Regions from separate parts of the Azospirillum sp. 11R-A genome, predicted to be linked through region 2. Evidence: riboswitches for the same ligand, from Rfam matches in the RefSeq annotation. Region 2 holds a riboswitch; each other region holds the start of a gene.

Evidence for each region. A riboswitch is a leader RNA that binds a small molecule or an ion and turns the genes downstream of it on or off. The one in region 2 is predicted to bind thiamine pyrophosphate.
Region 1: linked by a shared signal. The riboswitch ahead of VH569_RS15865 (ABC transporter ATP-binding protein) and the one ahead of thiC (phosphomethylpyrimidine synthase ThiC) in region 2 are both predicted to bind thiamine pyrophosphate.
Region 3: linked by a shared signal. The riboswitch ahead of VH569_RS23905 (ABC transporter substrate-binding protein) and the one ahead of thiC (phosphomethylpyrimidine synthase ThiC) in region 2 are both predicted to bind thiamine pyrophosphate.

What each region holds. Positions count from the first base shown of each region.
Region 1 covers NZ_JBCEBL010000010.1:110,315-114,793, forward strand. The annotation lists gene VH569_RS15855 (ABC transporter substrate-binding protein) at 1-579, opposite strand, end outside; gene VH569_RS15860 (ABC transporter permease) at 597-1,364, opposite strand; gene VH569_RS15865 (ABC transporter ATP-binding protein) at 1,361-2,092, opposite strand; TPP riboswitch at 2,140-2,246, opposite strand; gene VH569_RS15870 (acetoin utilization protein AcuC) at 2,367-3,494, shown strand; gene VH569_RS15875 (hypothetical protein) at 3,567-4,301, shown strand; gene VH569_RS15880 (hypothetical protein) at 4,298-4,479, shown strand, end outside.
Region 2 covers NZ_JBCEBL010000003.1:354,548-359,026, forward strand. The annotation lists gene thiC (phosphomethylpyrimidine synthase ThiC) at 1-1,536, opposite strand, end outside; TPP riboswitch at 1,667-1,801, opposite strand; gene VH569_RS07395 (magnesium transporter CorA family protein) at 1,879-2,862, opposite strand; gene VH569_RS07400 (hypothetical protein) at 2,902-3,186, opposite strand; gene argB (acetylglutamate kinase) at 3,219-4,118, opposite strand; gene VH569_RS07410 (cation:proton antiporter) at 4,201-4,479, opposite strand, start outside.
Region 3 covers NZ_JBCEBL010000020.1:87,653-92,131, reverse strand. The annotation lists gene VH569_RS23910 (branched-chain amino acid ABC transporter permease) at 1-760, opposite strand, end outside; gene VH569_RS23905 (ABC transporter substrate-binding protein) at 765-1,916, opposite strand; TPP riboswitch at 1,999-2,113, opposite strand; gene VH569_RS23900 (DMT family transporter) at 2,147-3,061, opposite strand; gene VH569_RS23895 ((2Fe-2S) ferredoxin domain-containing protein) at 3,195-3,527, opposite strand; gene VH569_RS23890 (ABC transporter permease) at 3,714-4,479, shown strand, end outside.

The sequences.
Region 1 (4,479 bases), on a different contig from region 2:
CTTCTCGATCTCCATCTGGTTCAGTTCGAAGTTGCGGAAGGCGCCGACCACCGCATCGACCTGGCCCGACAGCAGCGATGGCGAGAGGGAGAAGTTGACGTTCACCAGCTCGACGTCCTTCAGGCTCAGCCCCTGCTTCTCCAGCATGGCGCCCAGCAGAGCGTCCTCGAAGCCGGCGATGGAATAGCCGACCTTGCGGCCCTTCAGATCCTTCAGCGTCTTCACCGGCCCGTCGCGCAGCACGACGACGGAGTTCAGCGGCGTGGACACCAGCGTGCCGATGCGGACCAGCGGCAGCTCCTCCGCCACCTGCAGGATCAGCTGCGGCTGGTAGGAGACGGCGATGTCGGCGCCGCCGGCCGCCACCAGCTTCGGCGGGTCGTTGGGGTCGGCCGGGGCGGTCAGGGTGACCTCAAGCCCGGCATCCTTGAAGAAACCCTTCTCCTGCGCCACCACCAGCGGGGCGTGGTCCGGGTTGACGAACCAGTCCAGCATCACGGACAGCTTGTCCTGGGCCAGCGCGGGAAGCGAGGTCATCAGGCCGGCGGCGATCAGGCCGGCGGTGAAAAGATGCTTCATCGGGTGTCTCTCCCCCTTCAAGGGTTGGCGTCTTCGGCAGGTTGGGTATCGGGTTGCCAGGGCAGGGCACGGCGGGCCAGCGCATCGACGGCGGCGTACAGCGTCACCGCGAACAGCCCCAGCACCAGCACGGCGGCGAACAGAAGATCGATCTGCATGCGGGCATTGGCGTGCAGCATCAGGTAGCCAAGTCCGGAGGACGACCCCACCCATTCGCCGATCACCGCCCCGATGGGCGCCACCGCGGCGGCCACCCTTACGCCGGACCAGAAGGCGGGCAGGGCGGCCGGCAGGCGGATGCTCCACAGGATCGCGGCGGGCGAGGCGCCCATGGTGCGGGCAAGGTCGAGCCAGCCGGGATCGGTGCGCCGCAGCCCGTCGAACAGCGCGGTCGTTACCGGGAAATAGATGACCAGCACCGCCATGGCGATCTTGGACGCCATGCCATAGCCGAGCCACAGCACCAGCAGCGGCGCCAGTGCGAAGACCGGGATGGCCTGGCTGACCAGAAGCAGCGGCATCAGCCAGCGCCGTGCCGTGCGGAACCGCGCGAGCAGCAAAGCGCTGACCCCGCCCAGCGCCACGCCGGCCACCAGCCCGATCAGAATTTCGGCCAGCGTGGTCAGGCCATGGGTCAGCAGCAGAGGGGCCTGCCGCTGCATGGCGTCCGCCACCGCCAGCGGACCGGGCAGCAGGTAGCGCGGCAGCCCGGTGGCCCAGACCAGCGCCTGCCAGCCGGCGACCAGCACCAGCAGGGTGATCGCGCCGCGCAGTAGCGCCTTCATTCCGCCAGCCTCCGCAACAGTTCGGCCTGATGCGCCAGCAGGTCCGGATCGTCGACCCGGCGCGGCACCGGGCCGGAGGGCTCCAGCGCCGGCCCCATGATGGCCGGCCGGCCGGTCATCACATGCAGGCGGTCGCCGATACGCAGCGCCTCCAGCGGGTCGTGGGTGACCATCAGGACGGTGCGGCCGGCCAGCGTCTCCGCCGCCGTTTCCTGCAAGCGCAACCGGGTGATGGCGTCGAGCGCGGAGAAGGGCTCGTCCATCAGGACCAGCGGCTTGTCCTCCATCAGGGTGCGGGCCAACGCCACGCGCTGCTTCTGCCCACCGGACAGGGCGGCGGGACGGTCGCGCTCGCGCCCCGCCAAACCGACGCGATCCAGCAGCGCGCGGGCCTGCTCCACCCGCGCCGGATCGGGACGGCGGTGGCGCAGCCGGTCGCCGAGCAGCACATTGTCGAGAACGGTCAGCCAGGGCAGCAGCAGGTCCTGCTGCGCCATGTAGGCGATCCGGCCGGCCAACGGCCGCCGGTCGCCGGTGACCACCTCGGTCGGCGGCTCCGGCTCGGCCAAACCTGCAAGGATGCGCAGGAGCGTGGTCTTGCCGACGCCGCTCGGCCCCAGCAGGCAGGTGGTCCGCCCGGCCGGCAGCTCCAGCGTCAGGTCGGAGAACAGGAGCGTGCCGCCATAGGTCAGCCGCGCGCGCGCGATGGTCACCGAAAGCGGCGTCATCGCAGGCACGCGGGCATGCATCGTGGAGTGGCGGAGATGGAAAGGGTGCGGTCCCGCATCACTGATCCCTACGCCGGCATGAACCGGATCAGGTTCCAGGGGTCGTCCCGCAACAGGACCTCTCAGCCGCCCATCGGCTCCCCCCAGTGAAGGCGGCGACTATAGGCGCGGACGATCCGTGACCGCAAGCATTGCCGGATGCCGCTTCCAGCATGCGGAAGCGGGCGGCTTGACCGCACCGCCGCGGCGCCTAGTTTCTGACGGGCATCGAGGAGTGCCCGTCCTGACCACGCCCTTTCGCACACCGCTGTTCATCGGCGGGGAAATCTACCGCGGCTCGACCTATGGGCCGAAGCATCCGCTGGCGATTCCACGCGTGTCGACCGCCATCGACCTCAGCCGCGCCATGGGCTGGCTGCCGGACGAGGTCTATCTCGACACCCATGTGGCGAGCGAACGCGAACTGGCGCGCTTCCATACCGCCGACTACATCGCCGCGCTGAAGCGGGCGGAGGCCGAGCAGCGGGTCGACGAGGCGACCGCCACCCGCCACAATCTCGGCAAGCTGGAAAATCCCGTCTTCGCCGAGATGTACCGGCGGCCGGCCCATAGCAGCGGATCGGCGTTGCAGGCGGCCAGGATTCTCGGCGACCGGCCGGCCGGTCTTGTCTATGCGCCGGCCGCCGGGACGCATCATGCGCGGCGCGACCGGGCCAGCGGCTTCTGCTATTTCAACGCGCCGGTTCTCGGCATTCTGGAACTGATCGACCATGGGCTGGAGCGGGTCCTCTATGTCGATCTCGACGCCCATCATGGCGACGGGGTGGAGGAGGCCTTCGCCGACGACGACCGGGTGCTGACTGTGTCGATCCATGAGGATGGGCGCTGGCCCTACACCGGCAAGGCGGAGGAACGCGCCGGCGGCATGGCCCGCAATCTGCCGGTGCCACCGGGCTTCAACGACAGCGAGATGGAGCATGTGATGGAGGCGGCGGTCCTGCCGCTGGCCCGTGCCTTCCGTCCGCAGGCGATGGTGATCCAGACCGGTGCCGATGCCTTGGCCGAGGATCCGTTGAGCCGGCTGGAGTTGTCCAACCGCGCGCTGTGGGATGCTGTGGCGGCGCTGCTTCCGCTGGCGCCGCGGGTTCTGGTGGTCGGCGGCGGCGGCTATAATCCCTGGTCGGTCGGGCGTTGCTGGGCCGGGATCTGGGCGGTGATGAACGGCATCGATCCCGCCGTGCGGCCGACGGCGGAGGCGGTGGCGGTGCTGCGCGCCCTGACCTGGAACCGCGCCGCCGGCCGCAATCCGCCGGACCATTGGTTCACCACGCTCGGCGACGAGCGGCGTCCCGGACCGGTGCGGGACGCGGTGAAGCGGGTGGCTGAGACTGCCATGTCCTGAAGGATGGCGCTGTCCTGACCCACAGCCGGCCGACTCATTCCGACGAATTTCGAACCAACCTGTGACGATTCGTTGACGGGGTCGGATTGTTCGTTGATTCTCTTTTTTACTGCGCCGGTGCAGCTTCCGCGTCGGGTGATGCGGGCTTCGGCAGGATTCGCGGGCAGGATTTGCGGTAGGAGGACGGCCGGGCGGATGTCGAACACGACGCTGTTCCTGATCGCCATCGTCATCATCATGCTGGCTGCCGTCCCGGTCGCCATGATGCTGAAGGATTTCCTGCCGAACATCATGGAAAAGAGCAGCGGCCTGGATCAGGTCGAGAACCGCATCTACGTCCTGCATGCCGAGGCGCAGGACCTTCAAAACCGGGTGAACCATCTGGTCCAGCGCCGGAACAGCCAGTCTTCCGACCGCAACCGGCTGGAAAGCGATATCCGCAAGGCGGAAAAGCAGGTCCGGGACCTCTCGGACCAGCCGCCGATGTTCGTGCATGAGGTCGGCGACCCGCAGGCCGGGCTGATGAAATTCGTCGCGACGGTGACGCAGGAGAAGGCGTCTGCCGCTGCCCGCGCCGCCGGTGAGCGGGCGCAAGTCAACCCCATCTGGCGCTGCACGAACGTGGCCGAGGTCTGGGCGTCCAGCTTCGACGAGGCCAAGCAGATGTGCGATGTGGCCTTCCCGTTCAAAATGGGTTTCCAGAAGACGTTCATGCGTGGCGATGCGCGGGCCGGAGGCAAGGCCGCCGGCAAGGGCGTGCCGACGCCGCCCGCCACCGCCCGGGCGAAGGTGGGCGGCGTCACATGATGATCAACTTCATCATCGTCCTGGCCATCGTCGCCATCGGTGCCTGGCTCGGCAACATCCTGATGAGCGTCGAGCAGAGGGTGTCGCAGGCGCGCCAGCGCGTCCGCGGCGTCCGCAACAACCTCGACAAGCTGGATGCCACCATCCACCGCCTGCATCGGGAGGAGGAGACCCTCCA
Region 2 (4,479 bases):
CGCCGTGTCGGGATCGAGCGACAGGGCGAACTGGTCGAGCCAGCGGAAGGAGAAGCGGGCGCGCGACATGGCATCGTCGCGCAACCGCGCCGCCGGGTGACCCTTGGCAAGGTCGGCGGCATGGGCGGCGATCTTGTAGGCGATGACGCCGGCCTTCACGTCGTCGCGGTCGGGCAAACCGAGATGCTCCTTCGGCGTGACGTAGCAGAGCATCGCCGTGCCGAACCAGCCGATCATCGCCGCACCGATGGCGCTGGTGATGTGGTCGTAACCCGGCGCGATGTCGGTCACCAACGGCCCCAGCGTGTAGAAGGGCGCCTCGCCGCACAGCGCCAGCTGCTTCTCGACATTGTGCTTGATCTTGTGCATCGGCACATGGCCCGGCCCTTCGATCATCACCTGCACGTCGCGCGCCCAGGCGATCTTCGTCAGTTCGCCCAGGGTCTCCAGCTCGGCGAACTGGGCGGCATCGTTGGCATCGGCCTGGCTGCCCGGCCGCAGCCCGTCGCCCATCGAGAGCGCCACGTCATAGGTCCGGCAGATCTCGACGATGTCGGCGAAATGGTCGTAGAGGAAATTCTCGCGGTGATGCGCCAGGCACCATTTGGCGATGATCGAGCCGCCGCGCGAGACGATGCCGGTCACCCGCTTGGCCGTCAGCGGGATGTGGGCCAGCCGCAGGCCGGCATGGATGGTGAAGTAATCGACGCCCTGCTCCGCCTGCTCGATCAGCGTGTCGCGGAACAGCTCCCAGGTTAGGTCCTCGGCCTTGCCCTTGACCTTCTCCAGCGCCTGATAGATCGGCACGGTGCCGATCGGAACCGGGGAGTTGCGCAGGATCCATTCACGGGTCTGGTGGATGTCGGCGCCGGTGGACAAATCCATCACGGTGTCGGCGCCCCAGCGGATCGACCAGACCATCTTCTCCACCTCCTCCTCGATGGAGGAGGTCACGGCGGAGTTGCCGATGTTGGCGTTGATCTTGGTCAGGAAGTTGCGGCCGATGATCATCGGCTCCGACTCGGGGTGGTTGACGTTGGACGGGATGATCGCCCGCCCGCGCGCCACCTCGTCACGGACGAACTCCGGGGTGATGAAGTCGGGGATCTCGGCACCGAAATCCTCGCCGTCGCGGGTAGCCTCAAGTGCTGCGGCGCGGCCGAGATTCTCGCGCACGGCGATGTACTCCATCTCCGCGGTGACGATGCCGGCGCGGGCGTAGGCCATCTGGGTCACCGCCACGCCGTCCTTGGCGCGCAGCACGCCGTTGTCGGCGGGCTCGACATCGCCGCGCGCCAGGATCCAGTCGCGGCGGTGCTTGGACAGGCCGGCCCGCACGTCGATGGCGACCGACTCGTCGGTGTAGGGGCCTGAGGCGTCATAGACGGTCAGCGGCGGCTCGCCGCCCGACAGCGCGATCTCGCGCAGGGCGACGCGCAGGTCGGGAAAGCGCGTGCCGGGCACATGGATTTTCCGCGACGACGGCAGCGGGCCGGTCGAAATGCGGATGGCGTTCTCGTTGAAGTCCTTAGGCATTGGGTTTCTCCGTCGGAGTTGGGCGGACAAACCCGGGACTGCGGACGGAGGTGCGGTATCTTCGTGCGGGCCGTTTCGGAATGGTTCCCCGACATGGCGGGGCCGATACGGCCGGACGGGGCGAGATTCGGCCCGTCACGAGGTCCCTCCCTTCGCCGGTATGACCCGGATCAGGTTCGAAGGGTCACCACGCTGCCGGCTTGCGCAGTGCGCCGTCCGGCCGTTGGTATCTCAGCCCCCTGTCGGGACCCCCCTGGAATGCGGCCCATCCTGCCGCCGACGGACGGTCGTGTCAAAAGGAAAGCGCTGCGGACGATCCGCCTGCCATATTGTGGAAATGCGTTACATCCAGCGCTTCGACCGCACATAGACCATCGGCAGCAAGGCCGACAACAGCATCAGCCCCAAGGCGCTGGCATAGCCGAAGGGCGACTGGCTGCCCGGCATTTCGGTGAAGTTCATGCCGCCGATGCTGGCGACCAGGGTCGGCGGATAGAGCAGGACGGTCAGGACCGACACGATCTTGACGATCTCGTTCTGCTCGACATTGATCTGGCCCAGAGCGGTGTCGAGCGCCAGGGCAACCTTGCCGGAGAGGAAGCGGGCATATTGGTCCAGCCCGCGCAGATCCTGCAGCGTGGTCTTGGCCCAGCGCCGAGTCGCCTTGCCGGCGTTCCAGCCATCGCCGCGCGCCAGGAAGTCGGTCATCCGGGTGAGGCTGGCCAGACTGATCCGCGCCTTGCCGATCAGATGGCCGGCATGGCCGATGCGCTTCAGCGTCTGCGCGTCGTCCAGCGTCTCGCCGCGGGAGCGCAGCTTGCGCCCGCGGAAATAGCGGCGGTTCAGCGCATCCATCTCCACTCCGGTCCGCCGCAGCACGACCGACGTGCGGTCGATCATCCCGTCCACCAGTGCGGCCAGCACCAGTTCGCCGCGGGATGCGGACACCTGCCCATGGGTGGCGCGGCGGCGGAAGGCCAGCAGGGCCTGCGGATCGATGTCGTGGATGGTCACCAGCCGCCGGCCGGCCAGCACGAAGCTGACGGTGGCGATGCGCGGCTCGTCGGTGTCGGCCCAGACCAGTGCGGTGACGGTCATGGTCAAGGCACCGCCGGCCACGCGCAGGCGGCTCGACTCCTCGATCTCCGCCATCTGCTCGCGGGTGGGCAGGCCGGTGCCGATCAGCGCCTCCGCCCGCGTCAGCTCGTCGGGCGTCGGGTTGATCAGGTCCAGCCACACGGCGGACTCGGGGAACGGGACCGACTCGTCCGCGGCCTCCCTGTCCCAGCGCAGCAGACCGCCGTCATTGACGAAAACATGCAGCAAGGCTGTGCTCCTTGCATTGGCGCGGTTCGGGCGCCCGACCTAGGTGACGCGGCCACCGCGCCGCGGCTTCGCCGGGGGCGGCGCCTTCTCCCCATCGAGGTCGAGCGACGCGCCCTCGTCCTTCAGCGCCTGCTCCAGCTTGCGGCGGAAGGCGCCGCCGTCCCGCTTGGCGTCGAGGAAATGGCCGACCGCCTCCTTCGCCGCATCGCTGTCATAGGGGACCTTGCCCAAAGCGGCCAGCCTGGCACGCTCCACCAGCTTCGGGTCCATCCTCTCCCGGATGGCCTTCATCTGGCGGAGCAACTCCTTGCGCAGATCGCTCATCGGTCCCCCATGACAGTCCCCTTCGGACAGCGTCAGGCCTTGCCGATCAGGGTGCCGGCGCCGCCCTCGGTGAAGATCTCCAGCAGCAGCGCATGCGGCACGCGGCCATCCAGGATAACAGCGGCATCGACGCCCTGCTCCACCGCGCCGATGCAGGTCTCGATTTTCGGGATCATGCCGCCCGAAGCGGTGCCGTCGGCGATGGCCTTGTGGGCATCCTCCAGTGACATCTTCTCGATCAGCTTCTTTTCCTTGTCGAGCACACCGGCGACGTCGGTCAGCAGGAAGAAGCGCGCCGCCTTCACCGCCGCCGCGACCGCGCCGGCCGCCGTGTCGGCATTGATGTTGTAGGTGTCGCCGTTCACGTCGAAGCCGACCGGCGCGATCACCGGGATGATGTCCGACTGGGCGAGCGCATGCAGGATCTGCGGGTTCACCTTGTAGGGCTCGCCGACGAATCCCAGGTCCAGCACCCGCTCGATGTTGCTGTCGGGATCGCGCTGAACGCGCTCCAGACGGCGGGCGGTGATCAGGTTGCTGTCCTTGCCCGACAGGCCGACGGCACGGCCGCCGGCGCTGTTGATGGCGGCGACGATCTGCTTGTTGATGGAGCCGGCCAGCACCATCTCGACCACCTCGACCGTCTCCTTGTCGGTGACGCGCAGGCCGTCGATGAAGCTGGACTTGATCTTCAGCCGCTCCAGCATCTGGCCGATCTGCGGGCCGCCGCCATGGACGACCACCGGGTTGATGCCGACCTGCTTCAGCAGGACGATGTCGCGCGCGAACAGCTCCGCCAGGCTGGCGTCGCCCATGGCGTGGCCGCCGTACTTGATGACGAAGGTGCTCCCGGCATAACGGCGCATGTAGGGCAGCGCTTCGGACAGGGTACGGGCCTTGGCGAGCCACTCGTCACGGGTGGGAGTCTGCACGGGAGGATGCCCTTTGTCGGGGTGGAGTGTCGGGCTTCTTTAACGGAAAGGCCGGCCGGTTGCCTAGGGGGCAATTTAACGGTCACACACCCCCGTGACGGCCTCCCGCGGCTGCGGTGGCCGTGCCGCCGGCTGGACGCCACAATCCGGCCAGCCGCGTCATCGGCTGCGTCAGCGCGGTCACCGCCACCGCCATCAGCACCATCGCCGAGAAACAGGGGCCGGACAGCACGCCGGCCTCCAGCAGGAGGGTCAGGACGATGACCTCCATCAACCCCTTGCACGGCATCAGCGTGCCGAGCCGGAGCGCATCGGGCCAGCTTTCGCCGGTCCAGCGGGCGGGGAGCGTGGTGCCGGCCAT
Region 3 (4,479 bases), on a different contig from region 2:
ACACCCCCACCTCGAACAACGCGATCAGCAGCGCCCCCACCACCGCACCCGGCACGGAGCCCCAGCCCCCCACCGTCACCGCGATGTAGGCCTTCAGGATCAGGTCGCCGCCCGAGGTCGGCGTGACGAAATAGCGGTTGGCCAGCAGCAGCCCGGCCGCCCCGGCGCAGGCGGCCCCGATGGCGAAGGTCACCAGGATCATCGCGGTCACCGGCACGCCGCAGGCCCGCGCCATCTCCGGATCCTGCGCCGTGGCGCGCAGCCGGCGGCCGAGCTGGGTGCGGGCGAACACCCATTGCTGCGCGCCGATCAGCAGCCCCGCCACCGCGACGATGGCGAGCGATTGCTCGGGCACCGCCAGCCCGGCGATGTGCAGCGTGTCGTCGCCGAACAAAGGCGGCGCGGCGCGCGGCTCCGGCCCGAACAGAATGGCGGCACCGTTCTGCAGGATGATGCCAACCGCGATGGTGCTGATGAAGACCGAGACCGGCGGCCGGCGGCGCAGCGGCAGATAAGCCGCCAGTGCCAGCAGCAGCCCCAGCGCCGCCATCAGCACCAGAACGACCGGCAGCAGGACGATGCCCGGCAGCGGGATCAGCGGCGCCGCCGCCACCGCCAGCAACCCGCCGGCCATCACGAGATCGCCCTGGGCGAAATTCACCGCCGAGGTGGCGTTCAGCACCAGCACGAAGCCCAGCGCCACCAGGGCATAGGCCGCCCCCAGCGCCACCCCGTTGACCAGCAGTTGAAGCGCCGCCATCCGCTCACTTCGCCGCAAGCGTCGGGTCGTCGTACCGCTTCACCAGCACCGGCACGCGGCTGGCCCCGTCATAGCAGACGATGACGGCGGAATGGGCCATGTTGCCCTTGCCGTCGGACTTGTAGGTCATGGCGAGGCCCTTGAAGCTCTCGGCGGACAGCGCCTTGCGGATCGCGTCCGGCGACCGGGCGCCGGCCTTCACCGCCTCCAGCACCATGGTCATGCCGTCATACTGGCCGAGCGCGAAGGCGTCCGGCTCCTTGCCGAAGGCGGCGCGGTAGGCGTCGGTGAAGGCCTTGACCTCCGGCGTGCCGCCGGAAATCGGCGAGGCCGCTGTCTCGGCGCAGACGCCCTTCAGCTCCGCCGGTTCCAGCAGGGCGGCGGTGCTCGGCTGATGCATGGCGGAGCCGGCGACGATGGGCAGGGTCACGCCGCTGGACGCCGCCTGCCGCAGCAGCAGCGCGGTCGGTCCGGAATGCAGGTGCAGGACCAGCACGTCCGGCTTGGCGGCGAGCGCCTTGGTCAGCACCGGCAGCAGATCCTTGGCCGCCGGGTCCACCCCCTCCTCGAAGACGGGCGTGACGCCCAGCGCCTTGAAGGCGGCGTCGAGATGGGCCTTGCCGCTCTGGCCGTAGGCGGTGGTCTGGTAGATGACGGCCGGCTGCCGCTTGCCCAGCTCCTCCACCACATAGCGGGCATGGGCGGCCTTGGTCACCGCGTCGCCGGGGAAGAAGCGGAAGACCCAGGGATTGCCCTGCTCGGTGATCGAGGCGGTGCCCGACACGGTGACCAGCGGCAGCTTCAGCTCGCCAGCCAGCGGCAGCATCGCCAGCATCTGGGTGCCGAGCATGCTGGCGGCGACCGCGCCCACCGTGCCGCGGCCGGCCGCGCGCTCCAGCGCCGTCACCGCCGCTTCGGGCGAGGTGCCGGTGTCGACGACCTCCGAGGCGATGGCGACGCCGGCCGGCGTCTGCTTCAGCGCCAGGACGGCGCCATTGCGCTGGCTGGTGCCCTCCAGCGACAGGAAGCCGGTCAGCGGCACCAGCACCGGGAAGGACAGCGTGTCGTCGGCACGGGCGGCGGACGACAGACAGACGGACGACAGGCAGGAGGATGCGGCCAGCAGGCCGATCAGGAGGGGAAGCGTGCGCCGCATGACCGAAAACTCCTCGACACGCGCCGGCGGTTGGGGCGACGCGGAGGGGACGGGGCGCTTTGCAGCAGCTTTCAGCGGGTCCGTCGGGTTCCGGTCGGCTCCCTTCGCCGGCATGACCCGGATCAGGTTCGATGGGTGTTGTCTCAGCCCGTGCGACCACCGAACCGGCATCCGCACGGGCACCCCAGCCGTGAACAGGCGGCGAGAGTGTCGCCGCCGGCCCTGTCCTGTCAAGAACCCAACCGGCGGCGCGCCACCATGGTTTCACGATGCAGGATGTAGAGCCCGCTGCCGATGATCACCATAGCGCCGGCCAGGACCGGCTCCGTCGGCAGGTCGCCGAACACCAGCCAGCCGAACAGGCTGGCCCAGACCATGCCGGTATATTCGAAGGGTGCCACCACCGCCGGCGGCGCGCGGCGGAAGGCCTGGGTCAGCAGGACCTGCGCCCCGGCGCCGATGGCCCCGACCAGCGCCATCAGCCCCAGCGCGAAAGCGGTGGGCGCCGTCCAGACCGGCACGGCCAGCGCCCCGCTGACCACCGTCGTCGTCAGCAGCAGGTAGAGCACGATGGACGCGCTGGTTTCCGTCCGCGACAGGCCGCGCACGGCCAGTGCGGCCAGCGCATAGAACAGGGCGGCGCACAGCCCGACCAGCACCGGCACCAGCGGCGCCCCGGCCGACGGCTGCGCCATCACCACCACGCCGCCGAACCCGACCACCACGGCGGCCCAGCGGCGCCAGCCCACCGGCTCGCCCAGCAGCGGCGCCGACAGCGCGGTGATGAACAGCGGACCGGCGAAGCTCAGCACATAGACGTCGGCCAAAGGCAGTTCGCGGAAGGCATAGAAGAAGCATCCCATCGAGATCAGCCCGGCGAAGGCGCGCCAGACATGCCCCAGGGGCCGCCGCGTCCGCATCGCCGCGATCCCGCCGCCGCACGTCAGGGTGTAGCCGCCCACCAGCAGAAAGGCGACCAGCGAGCGCACGAACATCAGCTGCGGCACCGGGTAATCGGCGGTCAGGAATTTGATGAGCGTGTCCATCGCCGCGAACAGCAGGATCGCGCCCAGGAAGCAGCCGACGGCATAGGGAACCGAATCGGCCTCGGCGGGCAGCAGGTCGGCGGTTTCGGCGTCGGTCATGGACTCGGTTCGGAACGGCAATGGCGGGGTCTGCCCACATTATGGGCAAATGCGCCCGCGTCCCAATGCCGCAACCGCAGGTCTGGTAGGCGCAGCCAAGGTCAAGAGCCGGCTCGTGCGCCCCCCTCTCGCCTCAACGCGTCAGTACCATCACCAGCCGCTCGACCGGCGCATCGTTGACCAGATGCGAGTCGACGATCTCGTCGATGTCCTCCGGCGTTTCCGGCCGGTACCAGATGCCTTCCGGATACACCACCATCAGCGGCCCGGCGGAGCAGAAGCCGAGGCAGCCGGTCATCGCCATGCCGATGTCGGTCACGCCCTTGCCCTGGATTTTCTGATCGAGCCGCTGCCACAGCGAATGCGCCCCCTTGGCGGCGCAGCTGCCGCGCGGATGACCGGGCGGACGTTGCTGGGCGCAGCAGAAGACGTGGTGGCGAAAGGTCTGCGGGATGTCGAGCGGCATCGGTCATGCTCCATAGCCATAAAATTTCTATGGGTAAGAAGCATGCCAGAATGCTGCGTTGCGGCAAGACTTTTTGTAATCCTTCCAACTCCAGGCGATGCTTGGATTCCCCGCACCATGAAATGCTTGGTCGGCAGAGCGTTGGCGGTTAAGAATCCCCGGCAAGGGGCAATCCAGGAGACGCCGGTGCTGCTGAGCGGATCGGGGAAGGGCCAGCCGGGCGCAGTGCCGGGCTGGGTCGGGTATGCGCTGCTGCCGGTTTTCAACCTCGTCGCGGCCTTCGTGCTGTCGGGGCTGGTGATCCTGGTGATCGGCGAGAATCCGGTGGACGTGCTGTCGCTGCTGCTGTCGGAGGCCCTGGGATACCCGGAGGCCATCGGCTACACCCTCTATTACACCACCGACTACATCTTCACCGGGCTGGCGGTCGCCATCGCCTTCCATTGCGGGCTGTTCAACATCGGCGGCGAGGGGCAGGCCTATCTGGGCGGGCTCGGCGCCGGGCTGGTGGCGCTGGCGCTGACCGGCTGGCCCTGGCCGGTGGTGGCGGTGCTGGCGGTGCTGGCCTCGGCCCTGTTCGGGGCCGCCTGGGCCTTTATCCCGGCCTGGCTCCAGGCCAAGCGCGGCAGCCACATCGTCATCACGACGATCATGTTCAACTTCATCGCCGCGTCGATCATGACCTGGCTGCTGGTGGACGTGCTGATCCGCCCCGGCAGCCAGTCGCCGGAAACGCGCGAGTTCGATCCCGGCGTCTGGCTGCCGTCGATGGACCGGGCGCTGGGCTGGTTCGGCATCGCCATCCCGGCCTCGCCGCTGAACCTGTCCTTCCTGTGGGCGCTGGCCTGCTGCGTTCTGTTCCACATCTTCCTGCGCCGCACCCGCTGGGGCTACGAGCTGCGCACGGTCGGCCGGAACGAGCGGGCGGCGGTCTATGCCGGCATCTCGCCGG